DNA from 4 places in the Neobacillus sp. SRL179 genome. Region 2 is predicted to be linked to each of the others. Evidence: riboswitches for the same ligand, from Rfam matches in the RefSeq annotation. Region 2 holds a riboswitch; each other region holds the start of a gene.
What was found. Region 2 has a riboswitch for S-adenosylmethionine ahead of AC4E8C_RS03385 (methionine ABC transporter ATP-binding protein). Riboswitches for the same ligand answer to the same signal wherever they lie in the genome.
Positions count from the first base shown of each region.

Region 1 (4,641 bases), 1.9 Mb from region 2:
TTTTCTAAAAAGCTCATGCTTATTCTCCCTGATGTAAAACTAAATGTTTTTCACGAACCTGCTCAAGCGCTTGTGAAAAATCCTTGATTAAATCTTCTGGATTTTCCAGTCCCACTGATAAGCGGACAAGGCCATCCGTAATTCCGCGCTCTTCACGTTCTGCGGGTGACATGGCGGCATGGGACATTTTTGCTGGATAAGAAAGGATGGATTCTACTGCACCTAAACTTACCGCAAAAACAGGGATTTCTACATTAGCTATAAAGGTGCGAAGGGCATCTTCGGTAGCTAATTCAAAGGATAAAACAGCTCCCGGACCATCTGCTTGTTCTTTCTGAATTTGATATTGCGGGTGGCTTTCCAGCCCTGGGTAATGAACCTTTTCTACAAGGGGATGTGCATCTAAAAATTCTGCTATTTTTATCGCTGATTTTTGTGATTGCTCCAGGCGAACACTCAGCGTCTTGATTCCCCTTAATACAAGCCAGGCATCTTGAACACCCAAGATAGCTCCAAAGCTATTTTGTAGGAATCCTAATCGTTTAGCCAACTCTTCATCTTTAACAACGGCAAGTCCGGCTACGACATCACTATGGCCAGCCAAAAATTTTGTTGCGCTATGAAGGACAACATCTGCCCCCAGTGCCAACGGCTTTTGGTGGTAGGGAGTAAGGAATGTATTATCAACAAATGTTAATGCACCGATCTCTATCGCAATTTCGCTAATCGCTCTAATATCTGTTACTTTCATTAAAGGATTTGACGGTGTTTCCACATAAAATGCTTTAGTATTTGGCTGAATCGCTGCTTTTACTTCCTCTAAATTGGTCATATCGACAAAGGTATGTTCAATCCCAAGTCTCGAAAGAACTTGAGTGACCATTCGGAATGTACCGCCATACACATCCTCGGTAATCACAATATGGTCACCAGAGGATAGAAGCAGGAAGGCTGTGGAAATGGCTGCCATCCCTGATGCAAAGGCAAACCCTTTAATTCCACCCTCAAGCTCTGCAATCACATCTTCAAGTGCTTCCCGGGTTGGATTTAAACTACGGCCATAATCATACTTTCCGAACTGATCGAAATCAGCTTGATGAAATGTAGATGCATGCTGAATTGGTACACTAACAGCCCCAGTAATAGGATCAATCTTGTGCTTATTATGAAGAAGCCTGGTTTCAAAACTATATTTTTCGTATGCCATTATGCAATCACTCCTTCTTTAATTCTGGCAAAAGCCTGTTGTAAATCTTCAATAATATCTTGTGCATCTTCAATTCCCACGGAGAATCGCAATAAACGGTTATCAACGCCTGCTTGAGTACGAATTTCTTCAGGAATATCTGCATGTGTCTGAGTAGCCGGATAGGTAATAAAGCTTTCTGTTCCGCCTAAACTTTCTGCAAAACAAATCAGCTGTAAACCTTGTAAGAATGGATTTACCCATGTTTCGTCTTGAACCCTAAAGGAAACCATTCCGCCTTTTCCTGGGTAAAGCACATCTGCAACGGCGTCATGTTGAGTAAGGAATTCGACAATATCCTTTGCATTTTTTTCATGTCTTTCCATTCGAAGCGACAAAGTTTTCATCCCGCGCATTAATAACCAAGAATCAAAAGGACTTAGAACTGCACCGGCACCGTTATGATGGAAGGCCAATGCTTCACAAAGTTCCTTTCCTGTTGCAGCCACAAGTCCAGCGAGGACATCATTATGACCTCCTAAATATTTCGTTCCGCTATGAATGACAATATCCGCCCCAAGTGCAATTGGCTTTTGTAGTAGTGGTGTATAAAATGTGTTATCTACTATTAACAATAGGCTATGTTTTTTAGCAATCTCAGAAACCGCTGCAATATCTGATTCCTGCATCAACGGATTGGTTGGTGTCTCTAAGAAAATAGCCTTAGTATCTGGCGTTATTTTCTTTTCAATTTCTTCTGGACAACAGGTATTGACATATTGAGTTTTCAAGCCCCATTTTTTATAGCCTTTTTCTAAGAGACGGTATGTACCACCGTATAAATCATCACTTACAATCCATTCGTCTCCAGATTCAAATAATGCAAGAATAAGCTGGATGGCTGCCATCCCTGAGCTACAAGCAAAACCTTGATCTGCACCCTCTAAATCAGCAATCGTTTTTTCAAGGAGCTGTCGAGTGGGGTTCCCTGTTCGACTATAATCAAAACCTGTTGATTGCCCAATTCCTGCATGCCTGTAGGCTGTTGAAAAATAAACAGGCGGATTAACCGCGCCTGTAGCTGTTTCACTACGGTTTCCTATTTGTGCTAATTTCGTATCAATTTTGTACATGACGGACACTCCTTGTTCAATTAAGTATGGGACTGTATTGTTGTCTAACTTTAGTGCTGTAGGGTACTAAAGCTTTCATATAAAGAAAAAAAGTCTTCTATAAGAAGAAGACTTTTTGTTAACACGACAAAGTATCATTCTTCTTATCTTGCAAACGAAATTTGCAGGACTTAGCACCTTTTCAATGAAAAGAAACATTGAAGGTTGCTGAGGCGTCTCAGGGCCATTCCCTCAACCTCTCTTGATAAGAAATCAATATTTAGATTATTTATAAAATTTACTACAAATTAGCTATTGTGTCAATCTGTTTTTACGACTGATTCAATTTTTATAAAAGGAGAACTTTCTTCGATTCTTAGACATGTAAGAATTTAACACAAACAGGGTAGGGAACAACAATATCTGATTGAATTAAAGTGAGTTTCCCTGTGTTTTCATCCCGCGCATATAAAACAAGATTGCTCGATTCTTGATTGGAAGCAACTACAAATTTTTCAGTTGGGTCAAGTGAAAAATCACGTGGCCAATCACCTTCTGTGGAAGTATGATCAATAAAGGTTAACTCACCTGAGTCTTGATTTACGCTGAAGAGAGCGATGCTGTTGTGACCGCGATTGCCAGCATAAACAAATCTTCCATCAGAAGAAATATGAATCGCACTGCCTTGATTATTTTCTTTAAAATCGTCAGGCAATGTAGAGATATATTGAATTTCTGTAAAATGGCCATTTTCCGGATGGTAAGATAAAACAATTACTTCAGAGCTGAACTCTGTCATGATATAAGCGATTTTGCCATTTGGATGGAAGACAAGATGTCTTGGGCCGCTTCCCGCTTTCAATGGTAAAAGATTTACCTTAGTAAGAGTACCATCCTCTTCCACTGAATAGGTAATTAGAGCATCAATTCCTAATTCACACACGGCAAGATACTTTTCATCAGGTGTCAGATCAGAATAATGAGTGTGAGGCTTTTCCTGCCTTGGGTCTGGGCCGGATCCTTCATGCTCCCTGATGGAGGCATAAGGTAAGACTGAGCCGTCCTCTTGGTTAATAAGATGGGATTGCACAAGACCTTTATGGTAGTTGGCCCCAAACACAAACCGATTGTTGCTGTCCACACTAACATAACAAGGTGGTGCCCCCTCTATTAATTGGCTGTTAATGGCGGTCAGGCTGCCCGATTCCTCAATAGAGAAAGCAGCAATACCTCCAGCATTCCCTTCTTTAATAACTGAATAAAGGTAACGGTTATCTGAACTGATTGATACATATGTTGGATTCCCAAGCTCTGCTGCGACGCTTACGTCCTTAATCCTTTTCTCCTGTGTATCAAGGGTGAAGGAATAGATGCCCTTACTGTCGCCTTTTGTATATGTTCCGATAAAACCTTTGAATTCATTATTTGTTGTCATATATCTACGCTCCTCATTAAAATTTCTACCTGTTATTGTATCAAAACTATTTCATATTTACTCAAGAGTTTGCTTGAAATATGTAAGATATGTCGATTTTTACTAATAAAAATGGATGATAAAAGGTTTTGTTTGCAATCTTAAGTAAGTTAAGTAATATTTAATGTAATACTTCAAATTAAAGGGGTTTGATTATGGCAAAGAATAAAAAAAATACAAAAAGCCAACCACAATCTTCATCAAAGTTCGTTTTTTGGGTGATTGGTTTGGTTGCGGTTTGCGTTTTGGCGCTTATTTTATTCGGAAATCTATCTAAAGAACAGGAAAAGAAAGAATCAACGGGGGTTAAAATAAACTATAATAATCAACCATTCTTAGGTGAGGAGTCTGCACCTGTTTCAATCATAGAATTCGGTGATTATAAATGTCCAAACTGTAAAAACTTTTCCGAACAGGTCGTGCCGACCATTCAAAAAGAGCTGGTTGATACTGGGAAGGCCAAGTTTTACTTTATGAATGATGCTTTTATAAATGTGGATTCAACCCGATCTGCTAAATTTGCAGAATCTGTTTTTCAAGAGCTGGGGAACGAAACTTTCTGGAAGTTCCATGATCGTCTTTTCGCCTTGCAGCCAGCTGAACGAGAAAAGGAAAAAATGGATATTTTTACTGAGGACTTCTTAACTAAGACATTAAAAGAAGTGGCTAGTGAGGCAGATGTGAAGAAGGTTGTCGAAAATTTCCGAGCTGAAAGGTCCAAAAAGGCATTTGATCAGGATATGGAGTATGCCGGAAAACTTGGTGTTACGGGTACCCCAACTATTTTCGTAAATGGTAAGTTATTTGAAGGACAAACCATTGATGACTTAAAAGATATGGTAGAGAAAGCGGCGAAGTAGAATGAATAA
Region 1 covers NZ_OZ481792.1:3,813,666-3,818,306, reverse strand. Annotated here, with positions in the region: gene AC4E8C_RS18990 (bifunctional homocysteine S-methyltransferase/methylenetetrahydrofolate reductase) at 1-17, opposite strand, end outside; gene metC (cystathionine beta-lyase) at 20-1,207, opposite strand; gene AC4E8C_RS18980 (methionine biosynthesis PLP-dependent protein) at 1,207-2,319, opposite strand; SAM riboswitch class I at 2,460-2,570, opposite strand; gene AC4E8C_RS18975 (lactonase family protein) at 2,675-3,733, opposite strand; gene AC4E8C_RS18970 (DsbA family protein) at 3,928-4,632, shown strand; gene AC4E8C_RS18965 (disulfide oxidoreductase) at 4,634-4,641, shown strand, end outside.
Region 1: another riboswitch for S-adenosylmethionine. It lies ahead of AC4E8C_RS18980 (methionine biosynthesis PLP-dependent protein); the one in region 2 lies ahead of AC4E8C_RS03385 (methionine ABC transporter ATP-binding protein).

Region 2 (4,641 bases):
TCACCGCCATGTGTGATAATGCCGTGGATACGGACATCATCTTGGAGCTGCTGTCTTAAAGCATTGATGCCATTAAAAAGCTGAATAACAGCATCTAAGGCATTAATTCCTTCATGAGGAGAAGCTGCCGCATGGGCCGGTTTTCCAATGTACTCAAAGTCGAGCGGGTCAACCGCAAGCGATGTACTCGTCAGTCTGGTTTGGCCGTGAGGATGAACCATAAGTGCGGCGTCAATTCCTTCTACTAATCCATGTTTGACAAAGCTCCCTTTTGCACTGCCGTTTGGACCGCCTTCTTCAGCGGGTGTACCGAAAACAACCGCTTCGCCGCCGGTTTCTTCTAACACTTTACTTAAGGCAATCGCTGCTGCGACACTGGTTGTTCCAATAATATTATGGCCGCATCCATGTCCCAATCCTGGGAGGGCATCATATTCGGCAAGGAATGCGATGGAAGGACCTGGCTTGGAGGATTTTTTCCGAGCAACAAATGAAGTTTCATGTCCGGCAACAGCCTTTTCAACCTCAAATCCTTCGCTTTCAAGAATGTCCGTTAATAAGCCGGATGCAAAAAATTCCTCATTGCCGATTTCCGGCTTTTCATGAATTTGGTGGCTTGTGGAAAGGTAACGCTCTTTATTGCTTTCTACATTAGTAATAATGGTTTCTTTTAATGCTGTGAATGATGGCACTGATACGGTCATGTTGTCTCTCCTCCATTTTTAAAGAGGTTCCTGCTGCTTGAGCAAAAACCTCTTAAGATTGTTAGTTAGTAGTTTTAAAAGTATGATCATCCTACCAACCGATATTTTTTAAAGGAACAAAAGTCGGGATTAAATTCCCATCGTATTCTTTTTCAATAAATTTCGCTGTGTCCTCTTCTTGGAAAAGTTCTGCAATTCGCTTAAGGGTCTTGTTGTTTTTGTCTTTTTTATTTACAGCAATAATATTAATGTATGGTGTAGCTGTTTCACTTTCATGGAAAATGGCATCTTTTAAAGGCTTAAGACCGGCATCATTTGCAACACCATTATTGATAACAGAAGCGGCTACGTCTGGTAATACGCGCGGCGTTTGGGCCGGAACCACTGGAACGAATTTAATATTTTTTGGATTTTCTTTCACTTGGTCAAGTGAGCCATTTGGATCAAAGTCTTTAGGTAACTTAATTAGGCCAGCTTCTTGAAGAAGCAGTAATGCACGGCCTTGGTTAGATGCGTCATTTGGTACAGCAATTTTGGCACCATCCGGAATATCCTTTACATCTTTATATTTGTCAGAGTAGATCCCCATTGGAGCAAGAACCGTTGTGGCAATTGGTACAAGATCGAGTTTATGTTCTTTAATGAAGACATCGAAATATGCCACTGTCTGGAATGCATTCGCATCAAGCTCACCTTCAGCAAGAGCGGTGTTTGGAGCAACATAATCAGAGAATTTTACAATTTCAATATTGATGCCCTCTTTCTTTGCTTTCTTGGCTACATAATCCCACTGGCGCGTATCCGTTCCACTAATCCCAAGCTTGACCGTTACGGACTCTTTACCAGAAGCTGCTTTATCTTTTGATTGACTAGAGCATCCAGCCCCCAATACGGCTAATGCAACAATAATAATGGTGAATAAAAATTTTTTCATGTTGTTTTCCTCCTACGTTATCTACGTCTTAATTTCTTTGCTGCTATATTGCCTAATGACTGTAATCCTTGAACAATCACAATCAGAATGACTACGGTTATAATCATCGTGATCGTATCAAAACGCTGGTAACCATATGTAATCGCTAGATCACCGATTCCGCCGCCACCGACTGTGCCAGCCATGGCGGTGGCACCGACTAGCCCGATGGTCGCAATGGTAAGCGCGAGAACGAGGGAACCGAGTGCCTCTGGAACAAGAAACTTCGTAATAATTTGCCACGGGGTTGCACCCATGGCCTCAGCTGCTTCAATGACACCAGGATCAACTTCTAACAAGCAATTCTCTACTAATCTTGCAATGTAAGGACCTGCATAGAAGACGAGCGGTACAATGGCGGCCGCCGTTCCGATGGACGTATGGACAATAAAGCGTGTAATCGGAATGATCGCCACTAATAGAATAATGAACGGAACTGAGCGAAAAATATTAATAATCCCACTTAAGATCGTGAAAAACGGGATATTCTCAAGAATGTGGCCCTTCCTCGTGACAACTAGTAAAATTCCAAGCGGTAATCCAAGAATGGCGGAAAATACTAGCGAGAAGGCAACCATCTGAATGGTTTCCATTAAAGCTGTAATGATTTGATCTGAACTAACTAGCATGTGCAATCACTTCCTTCACACTGATGTTCTTCTCGTTGATATAGGTTAGTGCCCGAATGACTTCGTTGTCATCCCCCTGGAACTCTACGATTAAGTTTCCAAATGGGGTACCTTGAAGTTCGGTAATGTTGCCAAACAAAACATTGATATGGATATCAAATTGCTTCGCAAGCTCGGAAAGCAGCGGCTGGCCGGCAGAATTGCCGACAAAATTGATACGAAAAACCTTGTTCATTCCTTCATGTTTTTCAATGACTTTTAGGATTGAATCTGGCAGCTGGTCGTTCATGACAGTGCTGACAAAGTTCTTGGCTGTTTGTGTCTTTGGTGCTGAGAAGACGTCAAATACTGTCCCCTCTTCAATAATTTTTCCCGCTTCAATCACTGCGACTCGGTCGCAGATTTCTCTGATTACCGCCATTTCGTGCGTGATGAGGAGAATCGTAATGTTGTATTCCTGATTAATTTTCTTCAAAAGCTGAAGAATTGAACTCGTGGTTTGCGGGTCGAGAGCTGATGTAGCTTCATCACAAAGGAGAATAGATGGCTGGGTTGCCAGTGCCCTAGCAATCCCAATTCTTTGCTTTTGTCCTCCGGAAAGCTGGTCAGGATAATAGTCGGCTTTATCAGCCAAGCCAACAAATTCTAATAATTCCTGAACCCGTTTTTTGATGATTTCCTTTGGCTGCTTTTCAAGCACGAGGGGCATTGCCACGTTTGCAAAGACTGTTTTAGAGTTTAATAGGTTAAAATGTTGGAAGACCATCCCGATGTTTTTCTTAATCTTCCGCACTTCTTTTACGGAAAGAGATGTGAGGTCATGACCATCGACAATCACATTACCTGAAGTCGGACGCTCTAGTAAGTTTACACAGCGGATAAGTGAGCTTTTCCCCGCACCACTGAATCCAATGACCCCAAATATCTCCCCTTTATTAATTTTTAAATCAATTCCATTCAACGCGGCAACTTGTTGGCCGTTGCTTTTGTAAATCTTTTTAAGATTCTGAAATTCGATCATGCTGTAATCTCCTTTGAGGGAAGTATCCCTTTATGTAAAACTTCAAGCAGGGAGTGAAAACCAATATTATTCAACAAATAATAAAAGCCCTCTTCAGACATAAGAAGAGGGCGAATTTAAATAACTGGAGATCCTCTTCTTATCTTTCAAGTACACTTGCTGGAATTGGCACAGAATCAATATGATTCCGCTGCCGAGGCTTCAAAGGGCCAGTCCCTCCACCTCTCTGGATAAGAAAATTTATAATTTATTCACTTTTTTAAGTAATTTAACTTGTTTATTAATTTATCGCACTATAGTAAAAATGTCTAGTGTTTTTGAAAAAATATTTTTGATACCTGCCCCCTGATGCATGGCTTACTATATATTTTGGGCTATTTTTGGGGCCGCGCTTGATCTTATTTAATATAGGATTTATAGAGATAGACGGCCATTTGCACCTTTAAATAGTCTTCAAAATGATTAAAATCTAATTGAAGAATTTCCTCGATTTTTTTAATCCGGTTATAGAGTGTATTTACATGAATATGTAAGTCGATAGCCGTATTGGTCATAGAACGATTATTTTGGATAAACGATAAAAGAGTATGAAAAAGTTCCCCGTATTTATGTTGATCCTTCCAAACTTCAGAAAACGTTTCTTCTAGAAACGAGGTGATTTCTTCTGAGTGGTGATGCAAAAATAGCCGGCTGATCCCGATATCCCTGTAATGCAGGACGCCCTTTTTCTTTTGTTTTTTTAATTGAAGAAGGGCCTTTTCGGCTTTTCCGTGATTTTCTTCTGCTTGTTCTGGATAATAATGTCCTGTGCAGAGCCCCGCTCTAGCTGATACTGGAAACTGCTGATTCCACCAACTAATGGCACTCTCCACCATCTCAATAAAGTGGCCTTCATTGTCTCCGTTAAGTGAGGTGGAAAAAATGGTAATTTTGTTATTATAGTTAAAAAGAAGCCTGTTTTTTATAGGTAACTTCTTCTTCAGGTGTGTGAGCAGCAGCATGGCGTGGTTTTCAAGTGATTGCAGATCGGGAATGCCATCAAGCTCGATTAAAGCCGTCATGTGAAAAGAATGGGGTTGAATACCTAAATCTTCTGCAAGTATTTCTAATTGTTGGAGATTTTTTGTCTTTAGATATTGTTGATAGGCTTCATAGGTCTTTTTATACATAATCTCCGTTTGTGACCGCAGCTTCATAATTTCTAAAGAGAGAATAGGGGCCCCTTGTTCAAGGATTAAGCAGTCAAGCGGTGAAATGCCGCTAGGGGCTTCAACGATTAGGCATCCTAAAAAAATGGATCCGGACCTAATCGGG
Region 2 covers NZ_OZ481792.1:685,643-690,283, forward strand. Annotated here, with positions in the region: gene AC4E8C_RS03370 (M20 family metallopeptidase) at 1-704, opposite strand, end outside; gene AC4E8C_RS03375 (MetQ/NlpA family ABC transporter substrate-binding protein) at 796-1,638, opposite strand; gene AC4E8C_RS03380 (methionine ABC transporter permease) at 1,656-2,306, opposite strand; gene AC4E8C_RS03385 (methionine ABC transporter ATP-binding protein) at 2,296-3,327, opposite strand; SAM riboswitch class I at 3,464-3,564, opposite strand; gene AC4E8C_RS03390 (helix-turn-helix domain-containing protein) at 3,726-4,641, opposite strand, start outside.

Region 3 (4,641 bases), 470 kb from region 2:
CAAAAGGTGATGCTTTTGATCATAATGCTGCGGTCGGATTTATCAAACTTTGGGGACTGCCAACAAAAGTCTATTCCGAAGTAAATAACAAAGAAACGATATTAAAATAATCCAGATTGCCCTCGAACCCTATTTCGGGGGCTGTCTTCTTTACATTTTGAGGAGGATCTCACATGTCTAAGTTATGGGGCGGACGCTTCACCAAAGAAACAAACAAGCTGGTGGAGGAATTCACAGCTTCAATTTCTTTTGATCAAAAGTTAGCAAGAGAAGATATTACCGGAAGTATGGCCCATGTACAAATGCTGGGTGAATGTGACATTATTCCGATGGAAGATGCTTTAAAAATTAAAGATGGACTCCTTGCTATTAAAAAAATGGTGGATGATAACCAGGTTGACTTTTTAATTGAAGATGAAGACATTCATATGAACATTGAAAAGCTCTTAATTGAAAAAATCGGACCGGTAGGTGGAAAGCTGCATACAGGCAGAAGTCGTAATGATCAAGTGGCAACCGATATGCATCTTTATTTACGTACGAAAACGACAGAACTGATTAAATTGATTGAAGATGTCCAACAAGCCTTACTTGCACAAGCGAAAGAGAATGTTCAGACATTAATTCCTGGATATACCCATCTACAGAGAGCGCAGCCCGTCTCTTTTGCCCATCATGTAATGGCCTATTTTTGGATGTTTGAACGAGATAAAGAAAGATTAATTGATTCATTGAAGCGGGTCAATTGGCTTCCACTTGGTTCAGGTGCATTGGCAGGAACGACATTTCCAATAAATCGTCAACGTGTAGCGGAGCTGCTAGGCTTTGAAACAATTTACCCAAACAGCATGGATGCGGTCAGTGATCGAGATTTTATCCTCGAATTCCTATCAATAGGCTCGATTATTATGACTCATATTTCCAGAATTTCCGAGGAATTAGTTATTTGGTCAAGCCAGGAATTTCAGTTTGTTGAACTTGATGATAGTTTCTGTACAGGTTCAAGTATCATGCCACAAAAGAAAAACCCAGACGTACCTGAATTATTACGAGGGAAAACAGGGAGAACATACGGGAATTTACTTGGATTATTGACTGTGCTAAAAGGTTTGCCCTTAGCTTATAACAAGGATCTGCAAGAAGATAAAGAAGGCATGTTTGATACAGTCGAAACACTGGAAGGTTCTTTAAAACTGTTAGCACCTATGATTGAAACTATGACAGTAAAAAAAGATATTATGCGCAAAGCCATCAACAATGATTTTTCTAATGCCACTGATATTGCAGATTACTTAGTTAGGAAGGGATTACCGTTCCGTGAGGCACATGAGGTGATTGGGAAAATCGTTCTATATGCCATTCAGTCGAACAAATTTTTGCTCGATTTGAGCTTTGAAGAATATCAGGAATTCAGCACATTGTTTGAAGAAGACATCTATGAGGTATTAGCACCAGAACATGTTGTGGCTGTTCGGAACAGCTTTGGTGGAACAGCACCAGAACAAGTGGAGAAACAAATAAAATTAGCAGAGAGCAAGCTGCTTGAATAAAACATTTTTTTCAATATTATTGACAATTATAATTAATTAAACTAGAATACTCTTTATAACTTGAGAATTTTGTGAAAAATAAATAAACTCTTATCCAGAGCGGCGGAGGGACTAGGCCCGATGAAGCCCGGCAACCTTCAAGGTATTCCTTGAAAAGGTGCTAATTCCTGCAGGTTATCCTATAACCTGATAGATAAGAGGAGGAGTCTAGCCCTCTTCTTATGAAGAGGGCTTTTCTCTTATAAAAAATACATATTAAGTGTTTAGTTAAATGAAGGGTGGATTAACATGTCAGCAATAAAAGTGGCAATCCTTGGTTTTGGTACGGTTGGTGAAGGTGTCTATCGGACGATACTATCTCATGCTGAAGAATTAACAGCTGTATTGGGAAAAAAAGTTGAGGTTGCAGCTGTCCTAATCAGAAATGAGCAGAAGGAAAGAAACATTCGTGAGGATGTTTTGATTACAACGGACTTTGCTGATATTTTAAACTTGCCTCAACTCGATATCGTCATCGAGGCAATTGTTGAAAAGGAGCCACCTTTTTTATATTTGAAAAAAGCGATTGAACGAGGAAGTCACATCATTACAGCTAATAAAGAGATGTTTGCCCATTATGGTAACGAACTACTTGAGTTAGCGGAACAACATCATGTTTCAGTTGGGTTTGAAGCAACTGTAGCCGGGGGAATTCCTGTCATTCAGACACTTCGGCAATTATTAAATATCAACCGTGTTCAGCAGGTTCAGGGTATCTTAAATGGAACATCAAATTTTATCTTGACCGAGATGCGAGAAGAGAAGCAGTCATTTGCACAAGCTTTAAAACATGCCCAGGAGAATGGGTATGCTGAGGCTAATCCAAAGAATGATGTAGAGGGTTACGATGCTTTTTATAAGGCTATGATCCTAAGTAGACTAGCCTTTGGAGAAGAGCCCAAGTGGCAGGAGGTTGATTTTGAAGGGATTACCTCCATAACAAGCCAGCTGATTGAAACAGCGGAACTGCTTGGTCTAAGGTTTAAGCATATTGCGAGTATCAGCAGGGAGAATGACCAATTACTCACATCGGTTAAACCGGTTCTGGTTGGAAAAGAGCATCCTTTCTATCATGTAGAAGGCGTACAAAACGCGATAAATGTTCAGTCGGATATTGTTGGTACCATTACCCTTCAAGGTCCCGGGGCAGGAATGTACCCTACAGCAAGTGCTGTTATCGAGGATTTAGTATATGTATGTCAAAATCGCCCTGCCCAACGAAGTTTTCTTCAAACAAAAGAATCTATCACAGATCAGATAGAGAATCAAATTGAAGAACAATGGTTAGTACACGGGTTAACTAACCAAGTGACAAACCTTTCGATTACGGTGGTTGAACAAGTAGAAGAAGGAACATGGATAATTAAGGCTGCAAGGAATGAGATCGAGTGTCTTTCAAAGCTGGAAGAAGGTCTAGTTTATTATCAAATTATTGGGGAATATGAAAAAATAAATAATCGTGCCGAAATAGTTTTTTAATGCGAAAGTAATACGTGGAACAGTCAATTTAAGGATATTGTTATTCCATTCACATTTTATTCAATTTTCTACTGTTATTATGTTAAAAAACTGTGAAAGCCGTTGCCACCCTATTCCTTAGAGTGTATATTGGGGGTGGAAAGAAGTTAGTGAAGTTATGACCATTCTTGTTATTAACGGATCCATTTGAGTTCTAACCGCTTTTCTGAGCGGCAACCTCTCTAATAGAACTCAGTAACAATTCTTTCCCCCAGACATAGTTAAGAAGCAGGGCGCCCTGCTTCTTTTTTTTAGAAAAATAAAAAATTTATAGTTTTTACTTTGAGAATTGTCTAGCTCCAACGCCCTAGCGGCTAGTGTCCTTCGCTCTCCGCCCTACGATAAGTCAACATCGAATCGCCTCCGGCTCTTCGTGTTTCCTTTATCTCAGTTGGAGCGCTCCAGGCCATACGCCGCTGACCAGGGCGCTTTCGCTTTTCTTATTTCTTACGGTTTTTTACACGCTGGTTCGCAGCATTAGCTCGTGCTTGTGCCTCAAGATCGGCATGGTCAGCAAATTCTGCTGAATACTCCACGTCTTTTCCATCAGTTTTTAAGTTTTTTGGCGTTTGTGGAAGTGAACCTTTATTGTGTTTTTGTCCTTGTGCACGACCCATGAAAAAAACCCCCTTTCAGTATGAACTAGTGAGAGCCTTAATGCTGCTCCCATTACTAGCTTTTACATTTTGAAAGAGGTCCATTAATGGAAATAATTAATTTTTAAAGACGTGTCTTTTTATCATGAAAACCTGCTGCACGGTCAGCCATTCTAAACTCTCGTTGATATTTTACTTCTTGCATACTAGTTAAGGAGTATTTTCCGCCATCTCTGCTGTCCTTTTTCTTCTTTTCGCCCATTTTGCTCATTCCTTTCAACATTTTTTTGTTAATCGTTATAAACTAAGTGGTAAAAGTTAAAGCACTAAATATGTACTTATTCCCATTTTTACCTTTAAGGAAAAGAATGATACTTTTTTAGGGGAATTTATTTTTAAAAAATCATGATGAGTATGGTAAAGTAGGTTTGAGGTGAACGATATGGCCATTATTACAAAAATCACCACACAACAGAAAAATCAAGATCGGTTTAATGTGTTTATGGATTATAGCGATGGCAAAGGTGAAGTATATGCTTTCAGTGTTGACAGTAATGTATTAATTAAATTTCAATTAAAAAAGGGAATGGAGATTGATGAATTTTCCTTCCTAGAAATTCAATATCAGGATGACATTCGCAAGGCCTATAATCAAGCAATCAATTACTTGGCAAGAAGAATGCGATCCGAGAAGGAAATAGTGGATTATCTTGCAAAAAAGGAAATCGAAGAGCCAATCATTGAAGAGGTCATACATAAATTAACTGCTCAAAAGTACATTAATGATTTAGAATTTGCTTTAGCTTTTGTGAGGACACAGGTTAATACAACAGATAAAGGCTCTAATGTAATCAAATCAGAATTAAAGGAAAAAGGAATGACGGAGAGAATTATTGTAACAGCACTTGAGGAATTTCCTTTGAAGCAGCAAATTGAAA
Region 3 covers NZ_OZ481792.1:1,158,108-1,162,748, forward strand. Annotated here, with positions in the region: gene AC4E8C_RS05610 (argininosuccinate synthase) at 1-110, shown strand, start outside; gene argH (argininosuccinate lyase) at 174-1,550, shown strand; SAM riboswitch class I at 1,638-1,750, shown strand; gene AC4E8C_RS05620 (homoserine dehydrogenase) at 1,839-3,068, shown strand; gene AC4E8C_RS05625 (YfhD family protein) at 3,548-3,724, opposite strand; gene AC4E8C_RS05630 (YfhE family protein) at 3,828-3,965, opposite strand; gene recX (recombination regulator RecX) at 4,146-4,641, shown strand, end outside.
Region 3: another riboswitch for S-adenosylmethionine. It lies ahead of AC4E8C_RS05620 (homoserine dehydrogenase); the one in region 2 lies ahead of AC4E8C_RS03385 (methionine ABC transporter ATP-binding protein).

Region 4 (4,641 bases), 1.7 Mb from region 2:
TTTTGGAAGACATTCATTGTGGGAAACTAGTTGTTGCTAAAGAATACATAAATATTAATGAATGGTTTAAGTGGCATGGACTTCATTCATCTTTAAATGAAGACCATTTACCTACTGTTAATATAGATAGTATTATAGTCCAAGCTGAAATCCGTCCTGGAATATTTTCTATCATAGATGGCAATCACAGAATGGAAAAAGCATTTCGGTTGGGTAAACCCTCCATTTATTCTTATAAGCTAAGGGGAGAGCAGTTGATTCCATATTTTATAACTGAGAAGGGTTACAGAGCTTTTGTGGAATATTGGAATTCGAAGTTATAAAATTTTCTAACAAATATATTTCCAACTGTATAGCCGGTAAGGGTACCTCTTGATTATTCAAATTGAAATATTGGAGTTGCTTTTATAAATTTTTACAACAGATTTCTAAACTTTCAAACATTTATTGACTACAATAAAAACTATCATGATAATAAAGGAAGAATTTAAAGTTTATAGAAATGGGGGGGAAAGGGCTATGTCTGGAAAAGATCTATTTAAAGGGTTAATAGGTGTAGGGCTAGGTATAGGGTCTAAACTTCTTTTGGACAGTAATGACAGTAGTTACAGTAGTGGAGGATATTATGGGAGTTATACTACTGAGGAAATTCATAATAAACTTGAGGATTACTTGAATGAGCTATCAGAATTGACGGCACAAATAAACTACCTAAATACAGAAATAAAATCAGCTAATGATGAATTAAGACAAAGAAACGAAGAATTAGAGAATAGGGGCTAATCTACAGGGGGCTGGCGAACTTAGACAGGGGAAAACAACTGTTTTTAGGTGGGGCCGCTGCCAAACTACTTAAACCCCTTTCGCGAATTTTACCCCTGTAATGGCCTGGTTTCAGCACTCAAAATGTTGTTATTTAAGTGGCTTATTCAACGTTTTATATTTGTTATTCTATAGGAATGTCTCCTAGCAGAAACCTTACATAGATCACTACATTATCTATTAACCCTAGAGGTGGGCCGGAATTGCTTTCCACATCGTTTACAAGGCTTGTAGTTGTAAGGTGTAGAAATAAGTTTATTTTATTAAAAGCCAATTATAAAGGGAATGTAAAAGGCTATGCCTTTGATTTTCTAGAATAATATAATTTAATCAAGACTCACATATGTAGAAATGAAAAGAGAAAGGTTGTGTTTTCCTTGTTGTTTGAATTAGATGTCATTGATGCCGTTTGCCAAGATTTAGTAGAAAGGGGTTATATGATCATAAATCGAAAGAAAGAAATTAAGCATTCAGGAAAGGATGTAATCGCAAAGAAAACAAACTCTAACAATGACATAAGACTTTTTATCGAGGCCATAGGGGAAACTAGTTCCGATTCTTCTTCAAAAAGATACGGTAAACCATTTGATAGAAGTCAAATAAAAGTTCATATATCGGAACTCCTATTTGCCACAGCTGAAACACTCTCTATGCCCAAGTTAGATGAGTACATATATAAAACAGCGTTTGCAATTCCAGATAATAGAGATCATCGAGAATTAATAAACAAAATTAAACCTTTTCTTGATTCTATAGACATTGCAGTATTTTTTGTAAAAGGAAGTAAGGTGTCTGAGATTATAAGTAGTTGGGAAGTTTAATTTTAACACTAGAGTATTATTCTAATTCAACTAAACATCCATAAGCTATACTCATTAAACAAAAAACAACTCACCCTGCTGGTAAGTAGTGTGAGTTACAGTTTTGTTTTTCTAACACGTATTTAATTAGCCACTACATTACTCCCGATAATTGATGCTGGTATTCGCGCAACGACACCTTTCATATATCATAAACAAACCACAACAATCTTTATTTAAACTGAGCTATATATTCTCGAGGAATCAATCGCTAGTTTCTATTCTTCCTCCCGCAGCTCCTTTATCCCGTGAGAATAGTACTAATATGTCGTTTCAATTTTGCCGTACCCCAAGCGTTCACTCACATATATAATGTCAACTTTCTGAATTAAAGGACCTAACCACAAGTGCATTACTGTGCTTGGGGGCAGCTCTTAAATTTCCTAGATATCTTACTTTACCATAAATACATGTCCTAAATAATTTCCAGAACCTCGTATTATCTGAAGGCCTTGTTGTTCTAGCTCCCTCCAAATTTTTCTATCTAGAGCATACGGACCTCTTTGTTGAAGTGTTTTTATCTCTTTTTCTGTAATAGTAACTTGGAGTGATTCTTGGTTACCTGTAACAAACAATTCATAGTTCTTGAGCTTCATTACCATTACTTTAAAATCTGGATCCCATTCCTGTAGTTCTTTTTCAATGCAAGTAGCAACATAAAGGAAAAATTTTTCTCCCTCCATATTTTTTGACATCATTCCTCTTATAAATCCTGAAGTATTCATCTTTTGTCCTCCTATTTATTAAATCAATAGGTTACTAAAACGAAGGCAACGAAAAAAGCTCTTTATTGCATATGAACGCAACAAAGAGCCTAAGCCGATCATTATCATTCAAAGCATTGCTTTGCTGGTTGGAGCACCTTACCAATTGGCAGGTTGCTGTGAATTCCTTGAGCCAGGACTCTCGTTCACTCTTGATAACCTTATTGAATTATCTATATTATAACAACAACAATTAGGTATCTGTCAAATTAATAACTATCCTGAAAAAATGATATATTCATTCTCTTTCTCCTAATCTCTTAAGTCTTCTGGTGTTACTGACGAAACGTATTGTCATAAAATTGAAGGTGTTAATTGTCCATGCTTGGATAGGATATGAATTTAGAATATGGCAGGTCTAAGAAAATGATTTCAGGAAAAAGTGAGGAATGTTTTAGTAGATCGAAAAACTCTTGCCTGTATCATAGATTACATGTTCTGTGAATTGAACTTAAATTATACGTGGGAAGTAGAGTACAAAGGTGGTTCTGGCTCAAGGTTAATATCGAGAAAAAAAGATTCCGAGCAATGGGATATGAAGAAGATATATGAAGATACATTAACAATAGCCTATAAACTGAAGGAGCATTCAACTGAAATAAAGGATAGAAAGACTTCTAGTTTTAAACGAAATCAACAAATGAAACAAGAGGCAGAAGCTTTTCGCATAAATGGTCAATTTAAGAAATTGGTTGAGTGGATGGAGAACGCAAGCCATTAAAATGGCACTCCGATTTTAATTGTATTAATTGGAAAGAGGTTCACTTGCATTTAAACATTCCAAAAAGTATAGTATAATTAAGACCAAATATTCAAAATATTCATACTGTGGGAGAGTATACCATGAGTGTAATTATTGAAAAATTGTTTATCGGACAAATCGCTAGACTAAAACGAACATTTAATGAAAATGATGTCAAATTGTGTAACGAATTAACGGGAGATTTTAGTCCTATATATCAAGAAGTTGAGAATGATTGGAAGGGTATTTCCTCCAAACCGCTTGTTCCTGGTTTACTTACGGAAGGTCTAATTACGCAGGTTATTAGCCAAAAATTGCCTGGAACTGCATGTGTATTACTACAAAAAGAAGTAGTTTTTTATCAACCAGTCCATATAGGTGATGAAATTACTGCAGAACTTGAAATTATTGATATTAACCCTGACCGAAACTGGGTAACTCAAAAGGTTAGTTGTTTTAACCAATTTGGAAATGAAGTGGTCAAAGGACAGGTTGTGATCCTTATTTTACCGAGTCACAGTTCATAGGTGGGAAAAAGCCAATGTTAAAAAATAAATCTAACAATCGCATTCGATATAGTTTTGAGGATATTATCGGAGAAAGCCAATTGATGACTCAAATTAAAGAATTGGCAGCAAGAATCGGCACGAGTAATTCCACTGTGCTGCTTACAGGGGAAAGTGGAACGGGAAAAGAACTATTTGCCCAAGCGATTCATGGACTTAGTTCAAGAAAGAATCATTCATTTGTTGCCGTGAACTGTGCTGCTATACCCCATGAGCTATTTGAATCTGAGGTGTTTGGATATGAAGCAGGGGCTTTCAGCGGGGCGAAAAAAGAAGGAAAGCCCGGTAAAATAGAATTGGCACAAAATGGGACCCTTTTTTTAGATGAAATATCCGAACTTCCCTACCAAGCACAGGGTAAACTTCTCCGAGTATTACAGGAAAGAGAAGTGGAACGGCTTGGGGGAACAGGGAGTAAAAATGTTGATATCCGCATCATTGCGGCAACGAATCAGGATTTAAAAACACTTGTTCAGGAGGGAAAGTTCAGGCAGGATTTATTTTACCGCTTGTACGTGTTTGAATTAAAAATTCCTTCGCTGCGGCAAAGAAAAGAAGATATATTGCCCTTGGCCTATCATTTTATTAATTATTTAAATGATAAAATAGGACAAAATGTGAAATATATGACTCCGGAACTGAAGGAATGGCTTGTGTCCTATGATTGGCCTGGGAATGTTCGAGAACTAAGAGCGTGTATTGAGCGTGGGATGAATTTGGTAGAGGGTGACACACTAACCATTGAAAATTCATTTCATTTTTCAGCTTTTGATGTTGCTGTACAGAAAATCGATGAAGAAGAGGGCACGGTTGCCGTAAGCTTGGAAGAGGCAGTCAAAAGGGCTGAAATAGCTGCTATTCAGCGAGCTTTAAAAGAATCAAATGGT
Region 4 covers NZ_OZ481792.1:2,375,332-2,379,972, forward strand. Annotated here, with positions in the region: gene AC4E8C_RS11770 (hypothetical protein) at 1-323, shown strand, start outside; gene AC4E8C_RS11775 (hypothetical protein) at 520-783, shown strand; gene AC4E8C_RS11780 (hypothetical protein) at 1,200-1,643, shown strand; gene AC4E8C_RS11785 (hypothetical protein) at 2,075-2,407, opposite strand; SAM riboswitch class I at 2,506-2,608, opposite strand; gene AC4E8C_RS11790 (hypothetical protein) at 2,829-3,167, shown strand; gene AC4E8C_RS11795 (MaoC/PaaZ C-terminal domain-containing protein) at 3,290-3,715, shown strand; gene AC4E8C_RS11800 (sigma-54 interaction domain-containing protein) at 3,730-4,641, shown strand, end outside.
Region 4: another riboswitch for S-adenosylmethionine. It lies ahead of AC4E8C_RS11785 (hypothetical protein); the one in region 2 lies ahead of AC4E8C_RS03385 (methionine ABC transporter ATP-binding protein).